One region of the Streptomyces sp. ADI95-16 genome, then DNA from elsewhere that is predicted to be linked to it. Evidence: riboswitches for the same ligand, from Rfam matches in the RefSeq annotation. Region 1 holds a riboswitch; the other holds the start of a gene.
What was found. A riboswitch is a leader RNA that binds a small molecule or an ion and turns the genes downstream of it on or off. The one in region 1 is predicted to bind thiamine pyrophosphate.

Region 1 (7,306 bases):
GCGCACGCCATCGGGCAGTGTCTGCTGAGCCAGCTCGACGAGAGGGCGCGCAAGGACCACTACGATCGGCACCCGGTCGGGGCCATCACGCCGTACACAGTCGCCGACCTGCGCTCTTTGGAGAACCGGATCGCCGCGATGGGGCGGAATCGGCCTGTGGTCGAGCGGCAGGAGTACGCCCTGGGAACGGTGTGCGCGGCCATCCCGATCACCGCCGGGGACACCGTCGCGACCATGGCCATTTCTCTACCACTGCATCAGGAAGAACGATTGCTGTATGTAGTCGATCGACTACGGAGTGAAGTAGGCGCGCTGTTGAGCACCCTCTCGTTCTCTATCAGTATCTGAAAACTCACTCCTTGTGATCTGCTCGTGCTTCCACCACTCTTGTCAAGAGAGCCTGGGGGGATCAATCTTGGCCACTTCCACTACAGCGGGGTAGGCAATGCGCGAGTCGGTACAGGCAGAGGTCATGATGAGCTTCCTCGTTTCCGAGGAGCTCGCGTTCCGGATTCCCGTGGAACTCGGGTACGAAGCCCGTGACCCCTACGCGGTCCGCCTGACCTTCCACCTTCCCGGAGACGCGCCCGTGACCTGGGCGTTCGGCCGGGAACTCCTCCTCGACGGCATCAACAAGCCATGTGGTGACGGTGATGTGCACATCGCGCCCACCAGTCCCGAGGGCCTGTCCGATGTCCACATCCGCCTTCAGGTCGGCGGCGACCGGGCGTTGTTCCGCGCGAGCGCGGCGCCCCTCGTCGCGTTCCTCGACCGCACCGACCGGCTGGTCCCCCTCGGTCAGGAGCGCAATCTCGGGGACTTCGAGGAGAGCCTGGACGAGGCACTCTGCAAGATCCTGGCCGAGTCGCGGCAGAACGAGCAGAACGCGGGCTGACCGGGGCCGAAACGCCGGTCCGGAGCGGCCGGTGCGGAGCGGCTCGGACTGATCCGAAGCGGGCGGGCCCGTGTCAGCGCTTGCGCCGCCGGCCCCGGCCGCCGAGGACCGGTCCCGAGGCCGGTGCGGCGTCCGGGGATCCCGGCCGGTCCGCGGAGACCACCAGCGCGGCCAGGGCGGTCGTCACCGGGACCGAGGCCACCAGGCCGATCGAGCCCACGAGCGTCCGTACGATCTCCTCCGCGACCAGCTCGCTGTTGGCCACCGAGCCCACGCTGCTGTTGGCGATGGAGAACAGCAGCAGCAGCGGCAGCGCCGCGCCCGCGTACGCCAGGACCAGCGTGTTGACCACCGACGCGATGTGGTCGCGGCCGATCCGGATGCCCGCCCGGTACAGGGCCCGGGGCCCCATGGTGGGGTCGGCCTGGCGGAGCTCCCAGACCGCCGAGGTCTGGGTGACCGTCACGTCGTCGAGGACGCCCAGCGATCCGATGATGACACCGGCGAGGAGGAGACCGCTCATGTCGATGTTCGGGTAGAGCCCGTGGATCAGCCCGGTGTTGTCGTCGGTGTTGCCGCTGAGGAACGCCCAGTCGATGAACCCCGAGCCCAACAGCCCGATCAGCAGCAGCGAGACGAGCGTGCCGAGGACGGCGACCGAGGTACGGGCGGTCAGCCCGTGGCACATGTACAGGGCGATCAGCATGATGGCGCTGGCCCCGACGACCGCGACGACCAGCGGATTCGAGCCCTGCAGGATCGCCGGCAGGATGAAGAGGGTCAGTACCGCGAAGCTGACGCCGAGCGCGATCAGGGCGAACAGCCCGCGCATCCGGCCGACCAGGACCACCGCCACGGCGAAGATGCCGGCCAGCACCGCCATCGGGAGCTTGCGGTTCACGTCGATCACGGAGTACTGGAGGTCCCGGGGGGCGTCGGGCGCGTACGCCACCACCACCTCCTGGCCGTCCGCCAACTGCCGCGGTGCGCCGGGCTGGACGATCTCGATGAAGGTGCGGCCCTTCTCCGGACCGCTGACGACCTCGACGGTCGCCTTCTTGCACTCGCCGGTCTGCGCGGCCCGTGCCTCGCGCCCCTCGGGAGTGGAGACGTCGGCGGTGGGAGGCACCTGCGAGGCGTTCACGGACTTGCAGTCGACCCGCTCCAGGGCGGTCACCTCGCCCTGCTGGGTCTGCCGGTCGAAGCCCACCCCCGAGCGCTCGTGGGCGGGAGCACCGCCCGGCCAGAGCACCATCAGGCCGATGACGACGGCGGCGGCGAAGGGGATCAGCACGGCGGCGATGACCTTGCGCAGGTGCTTCGAGACGGGGGCCGCCGGGCCGTGACTGTGGCTGTGGGAATGCCCGTGGCCGGCTCCTGGGGCAGTGTGCGAGTGCCCGGAATGGCCAGAGGGTTCGGTGTGCTCGATGGGGGGCTGCGGCGAGATCGTCACTGCCCGATCATCGCAAGAGATGAGGGGGCCCACTGTTCAGCACGCCATAGATGACGCTAGCGTGGGGGCACCTTTGCACAACGCGGGAGCTCGGAGCACCGGGCTGAGAGGGCGCTGATCACCGTAGGCGCGTCGACAGACGCGCACGGGAAGAGGCTGCGCCGACCGCCGAACCTGTTACCGGGTAATGCCGGCGTAGGGAGATAGGTCTCATGACCATTCAGGACGCACGCACGCCTGCCGTCAGCCAGGACGCCGACGGCCAGACCGAGCGCCAGCCGGGCTGGCACAAGGGCTACGTCGCGGGCTCCCGCCCCGACATCCGGGTGCCGGTCCGCCAGGTCCACCTCACCAACGGAAAGGACGTGACGCTCTACGACACGTCCGGGCCGTACACCGACCCGCAGATCGAGACCGATGTGCGCCGGGGCCTCGCCCCGCTGCGCGAGAACTGGATCATCGGCCGCGGCGACACCGAGGAGTACGCGGGCCGTCCCGTGCGCCCCGAGGACGACGGCATCAAGCACACCTCGCCGCGCGGTGGCCTCAAGAACCTCGACGCGGTCTTCCCGGGCCGCCCCCGCCAGCCCCGCCGGGGCCGTGGCGGCGCCGCCGTCACACAGCTCGCGTACGCCCGCCGCGGTGAGATCACCCCGGAGATGGAGTACGTCGCGATCCGCGAGAACGTCTCCCCCGAGGTCGTCCGCGAGGAGATCGCCGCAGGCCGCGCGGTGCTCCCTGCGAACGTGAACCACCCGGAGATCGAGCCGATGATCATCGGTAAGAAGTTCCTGGTGAAGGTCAACGCCAACATCGGCAACTCCGCCGTCACCTCCTCCATCGAGGAGGAGGTCGACAAGATGACCTGGGCGACCAAGTGGGGCGCCGACACGGTCATGGACCTCTCCACCGGCCGCAACATCCACACCACCCGCGAGTGGGTGCTGCGCAACTCGCCCGTGCCGATCGGCACCGTGCCGCTCTACCAGGCGCTGGAGAAGGTCGACGGCCGGGCCGAGGACCTGACCTGGGAGATCTACAAGGACACGGTCATCGAGCAGGCCGAGCAGGGCGTCGACTACATGACGGTCCACGCCGGCGTGCTGCTCCCGTACGTCCCGCTGACCGCCCGCCGCAAGACCGGCATCGTCTCGCGCGGCGGCTCGATCATGGCCGCGTGGTGCCTGGCGCACCACAAGGAGAACTTCCTCTACACGAACTTCGAGGAGCTCTGCGAGATCCTCGCGACGTACGACGTCACGTACTCGCTGGGCGACGGCCTGCGCCCCGGCTCCATCGCGGACGCCAACGACGCGGCGCAGTTCGCGGAACTGAAGACGCTGGGCGAGCTGAACACGATCGCCAAGCGCCACAACGTGCAGACGATGATCGAGGGCCCGGGCCACGTCCCGATGCACAAGATCAAGGAGAACATCGACCTCCAGCAGGAGATCTGCGAAGAGGCGCCGTTCTACACGCTCGGCCCGCTGACCACTGACGTCGCGCCCGCCTACGACCACATCACCTCCGGCATCGGCGCGGCGATGATCGCCTGGTGGGGCACCGCGATGCTCTGCTACGTCACGCCGAAGGAGCACCTGGGCCTGCCGAACCGCGACGACGTGAAGACCGGCGTCATCACGTACAAGATCTCGGCGCACGCGGCCGACCTGGCCAAGGGCCACCCGGGCGCTCAGGAGTGGGACGACGCCCTGTCGGACGCGCGGTTCGAGTTCCGCTGGGAGGACCAGTTCAACCTGGCCCTCGACCCGGACACCGCCCGCGAGTTCCACGACGAGACCCTGCCGGCCGAGCCGGCGAAGACCGCGCACTTCTGCTCCATGTGCGGTCCGAAGTTCTGCTCGATGAAGATCTCGCAGGACATCCGCCGGGAGCACGGCGGCGACCTGAAGGCTGATGAGATCCAGGCGGGCATGGCGGAGAAGTCCGCCGAGTTCGCGGCGAGTGGCAACCGCGTGTACCTGCCGCTGGCCGACTGACCCGGCCGGCATGAGCGCGGTGAGCGCCGCGCCGGGGGGCGGAGGGGACTCCCCGGAGCGGCGCTCCCGCACGCCCGGACCCGGGCGGGACGCGCGGCCCGCGGCCCTTGCGCTGGAGTGCGCTCCAGCTCCTACAGTGCGTGCCCATGACCATGCGCTACAGAAATCTCGGTGGGACCGGCATTGAGGTGAGCGCCCACTGCCTGGGCACGATGATGTTCGGGGCGGTCGGGAACCCGGATCACGCGGAGTGCGCGCGGATCCTCCATGCCGCCCTCGATCGGGGCATCAACTTCGTCGACACCGCGGACATGTACTCCGCCGGGGAGTCCGAGGAGATCGTCGGCAAGGCGCTCAAGGGGCGCCGGGACGAGGTCGTCCTCGCGACCAAGGTCCACTTCCGGATGGGGGAGGGACGCAACCGCAGCGGGAACTCACGGCGTTGGATCGTGCGCGCGGTCGAGGACAGCCTGCGGCGGCTGGACACCGAGTGGATCGACCTCTACCAGGTGCACCGGCCGGACCACTCGACCGACATCGAGGAGACGCTGTCCGTACTGGGCGATCTGGTGCGGGCCGGGAAGATCTGCGCCTTCGGATGCTCCACGTTTCCCGCCGAGGACATCGTCGAGGCGCACCACGTCGCCGAGCGGCGGGCACTGGCGAGGTTCCGGACCGAGCAGCCGCCGTACTCGATCCTCGCGCGCGGCATCGAGGCCGATGTACTGCCCGTCGCGCGGCGGTACGGGATGGGTGTGCTGACGTGGAGTCCGCTCGCCTCCGGGTTCCTGAGCGGCAAGTACCGGCTCGGCGGGCCCGTTGACCTGACCCAGGGCCGCGCGGCGCTGACGCCGGCGCGGTTCGATCCGGCGATCCCGGGCAACGTCGCGAAGCTGGAGGCGGTGGAGCGGCTCGTCGAACTCGCCGACTCCATCGGCCGCACCTTGCCGGAGCTGGCCGTCGCCTTCCCGGTGGCGCACCCGGGTGTCACCTCGGTCATCATCGGCCCGCGGACCATGGAGCAACTGGAGGCCCTGGTGAACGGCGCCGATCTGGTGCTCGACGACGCGGTCCTCGACCGGATCGACGAGATCGTCCCGCCCGGCACGAACCTCTACCGCCCGGACGGGGTCTGGCAGCCGCCGTCCCTGACGGACCTCGCGCAGCGGCGCCGGCCGCTGGGAGACCGATCGGCCGGCTAGGCGGTCTGGTGCTGTGACCGGAAGGGTTCACAGCACTTGCTGGCGTAGGGGCCGAGGGAGCGGTTCTGGCGCTTCCTGGCGGCCTCCCGGAGGCCTCCCGCGCCGATGTTTCACGTGAAACAGGGGCCGGCGTCACTCCGGCTCGCGGTCCGGGCCGCCGAAGTCCGGGCTCGTGAAGTCCGGCGGTGTGTAGCCGGGCCGGGGCCCCTGCGAGGCGGAACCCGGGCTGGTGAAGTCGGGCCGGGTGTATCCCAGATCGGGGATGCGCCCGGCCCGCGGCGTACGCGGTACCGGATAGCCCGGCCCCGCGCTCGGGTCGGCCAGCGCGTCCCGCAGGAACGGCACGATGCTCCGCTCCAGGAGGGCGTGGCGCCAGGCTTCCCGGGCCCGCGAGAGCTCGTCGGGTATGGACACCGTCTCCTGTGCCGACACCTCGGTCGAGCCGTTGCGGACGGCCGTCACCAGCAGTCCGATCACCGCGAAGAGCAGCCCGGCGACGGTGAGGGCGCCGAACAGCCAACCCGCCGTCAGCATCGTCTCAGCGAAGGCCGGTTCGGGCTCGATCAGCTTCAGGCTGTAGCCGATCAGCAGGAAGATCAGCATGGCGGTGCCGGCGAGGACCGGCGCGAGAACCGCGACGACCGCGCCGGCGCCCGCGCCGCCGCCGGCGTCCAGGCCGGTGTCCTCGTCCCCCGTCGTACGGGGAGCCGACAGGGCCTCGTCGCGCAGGTCCTCACGGACCTTCACGTAGTGGTCGTACTCGGCCGCCGCCGCGGCGGTCAGCAGCGCCCGGGCACCCATGGCCATGGTGCGCAGCTGTTCGGCGTTCAGACGTTCGCCGAGCGTGGCGAGCTCGGGCCGGTCGTGCGCGGTGCGCAACGCCTCGTCGAGGAGCCGATCGAACTCCGGTCGGTCTTCGGACAGCAGGTGCGGAGCGCTGGTCATGTGCATCCCCCGATGCTCCGTAGATGCCGGTTTGCCCGCGTAGAACCCGGGCGCCGGCACAAACGGAGGAGAGCCTGCTACGGATAGAGCGATGGTAGAGCGACCATGCCACGAGGTGACAGGGGCTTTGCTGAAATACCCCTCCCCAAGGACGCTCAGTCACTCAGGGGGAGTTGCACGACGAGGAGCTTCCCGGCCATCGTCACACCACCGTCCATCGCGATGGCGAGGCCCTGCGCGTACACGTGCGGGCCGTCCACCGCCTCCGGGCCGCGCGGCTCGTCGCCGTCCTCGGTGCCCACCTCGCCGAGCAGGTACGGGATGGGGCTGTGCCCGTGCACGACGCGGCCGCCGCCGTAGGTGTCGAGGAGTTCGCGTACGGCCCCCGGGCCGGTCTCCTCGTCACGGAAGGCGAACCGCTTGGTGAACTTGCGGAACAGGTCCCAGGTGATGTCGGCGTCGTTGCGGTTGAGCAGCTCGTGGATGGTGTCGTTGACGTCCTCGACGGAGTCGCCGTAGTCGAGGTAGGCCGTCGTGTCGGAGTGCAGCAGCAGGTGCCCGTCCTCCAGGACGGCCGCGTCGAGCCGGGACATCCACTGGAGGTGGACGTCCTCCAGACGCTCCATGTCGGTGCGCTGGCCGCCGTTGAGGAGCCAGGCGGCCTGGAAGGTGGCGGTGCCTGCGCCGGAGGCCACGGGGGCGTCGCCGAACCGCTTGGCGCCGATCAGGAGCAGCTCGTGGTTGCCCATGAGGGCCTTGCAGTAGCCGCCGGAGGCGGCGGCCTCGGCGGACAGCCGCATCACGAGGTCGA
Region 2 (7,306 bases), 1.5 Mb from region 1:
TCCCGGGACACCCTCGGACAGCAGCCGCGCGCAGAACTCCGTGGCGAACTCGATGCCAATGGAGCGTACAGCGGCCGGATCGTCCTTGACCGCGAGCATCCGCTCTTTCACGGCGTCGGGGAAGACGGCGGTGCTCAGTTGGGGCAGCCGGTCGAGCTGCTTGATCCCCACAACAGGCATGACCTCGGGGATGATCGGGGTCTCGCAGCCCGCCTTCTCGACGCTGTCGCGCAGCCTCAGATAATTCTCCGGGTGGAAGAACATCTGGGTGATCGCGTAGTCGGCGCCCGCGCGGCACTTGTCCACGAAGTGCCGGATGTCCGTGTCCCAGTCCTCCGAGCGCGGGTGCATCTCGGGGAACGCGGCGACCCCGACGCAGAAGTCGCCGGACTCCTTCAGGAGACGGACCAGGTCGGCGGCGTAGTCCACGCCCTCGGGGTGCTTCACCCAGGGCGCCATGGGATCGCCCGGCGGGTCCCCGCGCAGCGCGAGCATGTTGCGGATGCCGGCGTCGGCGAACTGGCCGATGACGTGGCGCAGCTCGGCGACGGAGTGGTCGACGGCGGTGAGGTGGGCGACGGGGGTCAGCGTGGTGTCCGCGGCGATCTGCTCGGTGGCGCGGACGGTGCCGCCGCGGGTGGAGCCGCCGGCTCCGTAGGTGACGGAGACGAAGCTCGGGGCCACCGCCTCGACCCGGCGGAGGGCTTCCCAGAGGTTGCGCTCGCCCTTCTCGGTCTTGGGGGCCCAGAACTCGAACGAGTACGAGCTCCCGGACGCGAGGAGATCGCGGACCGTGTGCGCACGATCCGACCAGGTGGAAGCGGTACCAAGGGCCATACCGGCAGGTTAGACGCGGCCCGGCGCACGCCGAAGCGACGTCCACCCATTGGACACGTTTTTGGACACCTACGGGGAGCGGGCGGGCGGGCCTACGGGAGGCGGGCGCGGACGCGCTTGGCCAGGTCGGCGGCGGCGGCGCCGGGGTCGGAGGCCTCGGTGAGGGCCCGGACGACGACGACGCGGGTGGCGCCCGCGTCGAGCACCTCGTCCAGATTCGTTCCGTCGATGCCGCCGATCGCGAACCAGGGCCGGTCCTGGGCGAGCGAGGCGGCGTACCGGACGAGGCCGAGGCCGGGCGCGTGGCGGCCGGGCTTGGTGGGGGTGGGCCAGCAGGGGCCGGTGCAGAAGTAGTCCACGCCGGGCTCGGCGACGGCGGCGTCGACCTCGGACTCGGCGTGGCAGGAGCGCCCGATGAGGAGGTCCTCGCCGAGGATGGCGCGGGCGGCGGGCACCGGGATGTCGCCCTGGCCGAGGTGCAGGACGTCGGAGCCGATGGCGTGCGCGACGTCGGCGCGGTCGTTGACGGCGAGCAGCTTGCCGTGCCGGCGGGCCGCGTCGGCGAAGACCCGCAGGTGTTCGAGTTCCTCGCCGGCCTCCATGCCCTTGTCGCGGAGCTGGACGACGTCCACTCCGCCGGCGAGGACGGCGTCGAGGAACTCGGGGAGGTCGCCCTGCCGCTTGCGGGCGTCCGTGCACAGGTAGAGCCGGGCGTCGGACAGCTGCTGCATGGGTACCCCCCGGGGTGGTGGCGGCGTACGGGCCCGCGCGCTCGGCCCGTACACCGCGGTGGAGCGGATGCGGATCAGGTCAGAGGGCAAGCGCCTGAGCGCGGCGCTTCACCTCCGTGCCGCGATTCTCGCTCAGCGCCTGCGCGGGGGTGCCGGGCAGGGTCGGGTCCGGGGTGAACATCCACTCCAGGATCTCCGCGTCGGAGAAGCCGTCGTCGCGGAGCACGGTCAGCAGGCCGACCAGGCCCTTGACGATCTTGTCTCCGTCGATGAAGGGGGCGGGCACCTGGAGCGAACGGTTCTCGCCCCGGCGTACGGCGAGCAGCTGACCTTCCTTGACCAGCTGGCGGACCCGGGTCACTTCGATGTCGAGCATCTCCGCGATGTCGGGGAGGTACAGCCAGTCGGGGACAAGGGCATCGATCTTTGCGTCAATCTCGGTCACGGGCACAAGCCTGCCATCTCGGACTCCCCGCCGGTACCTGGACCACCCCGTCCGGGTCCCGGGCCCCTGTTCAGGGCCTTCCCGGGGGAGCTCAGCGGAGGGTGGCGGACTTCAGGGGGACGGCCGGATCGGCGAGCCGCGCCGGGTCGACGGGGGTGGCCGCCTCGATGAGCCGGCGGCCCTGGGCCAGGTCGCGGGGGCGGCCCACGGCGAGGAGCGCGGCCAGTGCCCCGTCCCGCAGCCAGCACACCGACCAGGCCTCGCCGGCCGGGTCGCCGCGCCACACCAGCCCGTCGGCGTCGCCGTGGTGGCCCGCGTACTGCACGAACCGTCCGAACTGCTCCGACCAGAAGTACGGCACCGGGTCGTAAACGCGCTCGGCCCCGCCGCCCAGGACGTTCGCCGCGACCACCCGCGGCCCCTGCAGCGCGTTGTCCCAGTGGTGCACCAGCAGCCGCGCCCCGTACCGCCCCGACGGGAAGGAGGCGCAGTCGCCGACCGCGTACACCCCCGCCGCGGTGGTCCGCAGGTACGCGTCCGCCGTGACCGAGCCGTCGGGGCCGAGCTCGACCTCCGAGCCCGCTAGCCAGCGCGTCGCGGGCCGGGCCCCGATGCCGACGACCACCGCGCCCGCCGGCAGCGCGCGGCCGTCGGTGAGGAGGACCCGGCCCGCCTCCACCGCGGCCACCCGCGCCCCGGTCAGCAGCGTGGCGCCCGCCTCCTCGTACCACCGCGCCATGGGGGCGGCGACCTCCGCCGGCAGCGCGCCCGCCAGCACCCGGTCCGCCGCCTCGACGACCGTCACCTCGCAGCCCGCCTCGCGCGCGGCCGTGGCGAACTCGGCGCCGATCCAGCCCGCCCCGACGACCACCATCGCCGGCGCCGCCGCCAGCACCGGGCGCAGCCGCGCCGCGTCGTCCAGGGTGCGCAGCAGGTGCACGCCGGGGACGCCCTCCGCGCCCGGCAGGGTCAGCGGTTCGGCGCCCGTCGCCAGCACGAGCACCTCGTACGGGACGGGTCCCGCCTCCGTGTCCAGCTCGCGCTCGGCGCCGCGCAGGCCGGTGACCTCGACGCCGAGCCGCAGCTCGATGCCGAGGCCCTCGAAGTCCACGTCGAACGCGGAGTCCTCGGCCTTCCCGAGCAGCACCGCCTTCGACAGCGGCGGCCGGTCGTACGGCTGGTGCGGCTCGGCGCCCAGCAGCGTCACGCGGCCGGTCCACCCCTGCTCCCGCAACGCGACCGCGGTCTGCACCCCGGCCATTCCGGCGCCGACGATGACGACGCCGCCCTGAGTCTGTTCCGTCTGCTCGCTCACCCGGCCCAGCCTAATCAACTGACGCTTCGTCAGGAACAGTGGCCGGGGAGGCAGCCTTACCCGGCACCGGCGCCGGGGTTAGTCTGGCCACCGAACCTATCGCGGGAGTCCGGGCGCACCGGGCTGAGAGGGAGGCTGGGCGGCCTCCGACCGTACGAACCTGATCCGGGTCATGCCGGCGAAGGGAGGGGCTGGACGCCCATGCACTCATCTCGGAAGGGATCCGACGGGGGATCCGACGTCCTCGTCATCGGGGGCGGGATCATCGGGCTGGTCACCGCCTGGCGGGCCGCCCGGCGCGGGCTGCGCACCGTGCTCGCCGATCCGGCGCCCGGGGGCGGCGCCGCGCAGGTCGCGGCCGGCATGCTCGCCGCCGTCACCGAACTGCACTACGGCGAGGAGACCCTGCTCGGGCTGAACCTCGCCTCCGCCGCCCGCTACCCCGAGTTCGCCGCCGAACTCGCCGACGCCAGCGGCGGGATGGACATCGGCTACCGCGCCTGCGGCACCCTCGCCGTGGCCCTCGACGCCGACGACCGGCTCCACCTGCGCGAGCTGCACGCGCTCCAGCGGCGCTGCGGCCTGGAGTCCGAGTGGCTCACCGGGCGCGAGTGCCGCCGCCTGGAGCCGATGCTGGCCCCGGGCGTGCGCGGCGGGCTGCGCGTGGACGGCGACCACCAGGTCGACCCGCGCCGGCTGGCGGCCGCGCTGCTGGCGGCCTGCGAGCGCGCCGGGGTCGAGATCCGCCGGGCGAGCGCGGAGCGGCTGCTCACCGCCGCCGACCGGGCGGTCGGCGTACGGCTCGACGACGCCGAGGTGCTCCGCGCCGACCAGGTGGTGCTGGCCGCGGGGTCGCTCAGCGGCCGGCTGGCCGGCGTACCGCCGGAGGTGGCGGCGCCGGTGCGGCCGGTGAAGGGGCAGGTGCTGCGGCTGACCGTGCCGGCCGGGTACGGGCCGTTCCTGTCCCGCACCGTACGGGCCGTCGTGCGCGGCAGCCACGTGTACCTGGTCCCGCGCGAGAACGGCGAACTCGTCGTCGGCGCCACCAGCGAGGAACTCGGCTGGGACACCACCGTCACCGCCGGCGGGGTGTACGAGCTGCTGCGCGACGCCCACGAACTGGTGCCCGGCATCACCGAACTCCCGCTGTCCGAGACCCGGGCGGGGCTGCGGCCCGGCTCCCCCGACAACGCCCCGCTGCTCGGGCCGACCGCCCTGCCGGGGCTGCACCTGGCCACCGGGCACTACCGCAACGGGGTGCTGCTGACCCCGCTCACCGGCGATGTGATGGCGGAGCTGCTGACCACCGGCGCGGTACCGGAGATCGCCCGCCCCTTCACCCCGGGTCGTTTCACCCCGGCACGTCAGGAGTCGTACGCATGACCATCTCCGTCAACGGCGAGCCGCGCGAGATCGCGGCCGGCACCACCCTCGACGCGGTGGTCGCCACCCTGACCGCGGCGCCGGCCGGCGTCGCCGCGGCACTGAACGAGACCGTGGTCCCGCGCGGCCAGTGGCCGGCCACACCGGTCGGCGAGGGCGACCGGGTCGAGATCCTCACCGCCGTGCAGGGGGGCTGAGCGCGATGGCGGACGACGCCTTCGAACTGGGCGGCCGGAGCTTCTCCTCCCGCCTGATCATGGGGACCGGCGGGGCGCCGAGCCTCGACGTCCTGGAGCGCGCGCTGGTGGCGTCCGGGACCGAGCTGACGACGGTGGCGATGCGCCGGCTGGACCCGACGGTGCAGGGCTCGGTCCTGTCGGTGCTGAACCGGCTGGGGATCGCGGTCCTGCCGAACACGGCCGGCTGCTTCACGGCCGGCGAGGCGGTGCTGACTGCGCGGCTGGCGCGGGAGGCGCTGGGGACGGACTGGATCAAGCTGGAGGTCGTCGCCGACGAGCGGACGCTGCTGCCGGACGGAGTGGAGCTGCTGGACGCGGCGGAGACGCTGGTGGACGAAGGCTTCACGGTGCTGCCCTACACGAACGACGATCCGGTGCTCGCGCGGAAGCTGGAGGACGTGGGCTGCGCGGCGATCATGCCGCTGGGGTCTCCGATCGGGTCCGGGATGGGGATCCGCAACCCCCACAACTTCGAGCTGATCCGCGAGCGGGCCGGGGTCCCGGTGATCCTGGACGCGGGGGCCGGCACGGCGTCGGACGCGGCCCTCGCCATGGAGCTGGGGTGCGCGGGCGTGATGCTGGCCTCGGCGGTGACACGGGCCCAGTCCCCCGTGCTCATGGCCGCGGCGATGCGGGACGCCGTGTCGGCGGGACGCCTGGCGTACCGCGCGGGCCGCATCCCGCAGCGCCGCTTCGCGGAGGCCTCCTCCCCGGCCGAGGGACGCGCCGTTCTGGACCCGGAACGCCCGGCTTTCTGACCCCGCCGGGGACGAGGGGTGCGTCACAGCTGCGCCGCAAGGGACGGGATGCTGGTCGGGAGGGTTGCGTGCGCTCGTAGAATCGCCGGGTGGATACGACCCTGGATGACCCCCTCGCCGGGCGCGTGCTCGACGGCCGCTACCGCGTCGACGCCCGCATCGCGGCCGGTGGCATGGCCACGGTCTACCGCGCCCTCGACACCCGCCTCGACCGCGTCCTGGCCCTGAAGGTGATGCACCCGGCGCTCGCCGCCGACGCCGGCTTCGTCGACCGCTTCATCCGTGAGGCCAAGTCCGTGGCCCGCCTCGCGCACCCGAACGTCGTCGGCGTCTTCGACCAGGGCACCGACGGCCCGTACACGTACCTGGCCATGGAGTACGTCTCCGGCTGCACCCTGCGCGACGTGCTCCGCGAGCGCGGCGCGCTCCAGCCCCGGGCCGCGCTCGACATCCTGGAGCCGGTCCTCGCGGCCCTCGGCGCCGCGCACCGCGCCGGGTTCGTGCACCGCGACATGAAGCCCGAGAACGTCCTGATCGGCGACGACGGCCGGGTCAAGGTCGCGGACTTCGGGCTGGTCCGCTCGGTCGACTCCGTCACCAGCACCAGCGGGTCGGTCCTCGGCACCGTCTCCTACCTCGCCCCCGAGCAGATCGAGAGCGGCGTCAGCGACACCCGCGCGGACGTCTACGCCTGTGGTGTCGTGCTCTACGAGATGCTCACCGGCTCCAAGCCCCACACCGGCGGCAACCCCGCCCAGGTGATCTACCAGCACCTCCACGAGGACGTCCCGCCCCCGTCGGCGACCGTCCCCGGGCTCCCCGTCGTCCTCGACGGGCTCGTCGCGCTGGCCACCGCCCGCAACCCGGAGCTGCGCCCGTACGACGCCGCGTCCCTGCTGGGCCTGACCCTCGACGCCCGCGCCCGGCTCGGCAACGCCGAGCTGGACGCCGTACCTCCGCAGGCGCGCGCCGAGACGCACAACGCGACCGAGGACCGTACGAGTGTGATCCCCCGGGCGGCGGAGCCGCCGGAGCCGATGAACCAGACCTCGCGGATGCTGCTCCCGCCGACGTCGCCGACGCAGTCCCAGGAGCAGGAACAGGAAGAGGCGCGACGGCGGGGCACGGCCCCGGCTCCCCGGCCCCGGCGCCGCGGCGTGTTCCTCCTGGTCGCCGCGGTCCTGCTCGCGCTCGGTATCGGCGGCGGCGTCTGGTACATCAACTCCGGCCAGTTCACCAAGGTCCCGAACCTGCTCGGCAAGACCGAGGCGCAGGCGAAGTCGGACCTGTCGTCGGCCGGTCTCGGCGTGAAGCGGGTCGACCGGAAGTTCAGCGAGACCTTCGACCGCGGGACCGTGATGGACACCGACCCGGGCGGCGGGAAGCGGATCCGCGGCAACGGCGCGGTGACGCTGACCGTCTCGCGCGGCCCGGAGATCGTCGCCGTACCCAACCTCAAGGACCGCACCCTGGACGAGGCCAAGGCCGAGCTCGCGAAGACGGGACTGGAGGCCGGGGTCGTCTCGCAGGCGTTCAGCCAGGACGTCCCGCAGGGCTCGGTGATCAGCACCGACCCGGCGGGCGGCGAGAAGCGGGCC

Region 2: linked by a shared signal. The riboswitch ahead of thiO (glycine oxidase ThiO) and the one ahead of thiC (phosphomethylpyrimidine synthase ThiC) in region 1 are both predicted to bind thiamine pyrophosphate.

The regions. Positions count from the first base shown of each region.
Region 1 is NZ_CP033581.1:4,176,337-4,183,642, reverse strand. It holds gene EES41_RS18445 (IclR family transcriptional regulator) at 1-348, shown strand, start outside; gene EES41_RS18440 (SsgA family sporulation/cell division regulator) at 446-895, shown strand; gene EES41_RS18435 (YibE/F family protein) at 969-2,381, opposite strand; TPP riboswitch at 2,421-2,567, shown strand; gene thiC (phosphomethylpyrimidine synthase ThiC) at 2,561-4,348, shown strand; gene EES41_RS18425 (aldo/keto reductase) at 4,501-5,550, shown strand; gene EES41_RS18420 (hypothetical protein) at 5,683-6,501, opposite strand; gene EES41_RS18415 (metallophosphoesterase) at 6,651-7,306, opposite strand, start outside.
Region 2 is NZ_CP033581.1:2,633,718-2,641,023, forward strand. It holds gene metF (methylenetetrahydrofolate reductase [NAD(P)H]) at 1-837, opposite strand, end outside; gene thiE (thiamine phosphate synthase) at 930-1,568, opposite strand; gene EES41_RS11460 (Rv2175c family DNA-binding protein) at 1,648-2,013, opposite strand; gene EES41_RS11465 (NAD(P)/FAD-dependent oxidoreductase) at 2,105-3,328, opposite strand; TPP riboswitch at 3,420-3,532, shown strand; gene thiO (glycine oxidase ThiO) at 3,530-4,711, shown strand; gene thiS (sulfur carrier protein ThiS) at 4,708-4,908, shown strand; gene EES41_RS11480 (thiazole synthase) at 4,914-5,708, shown strand; gene pknB (Stk1 family PASTA domain-containing Ser/Thr kinase) at 5,798-7,306, shown strand, end outside.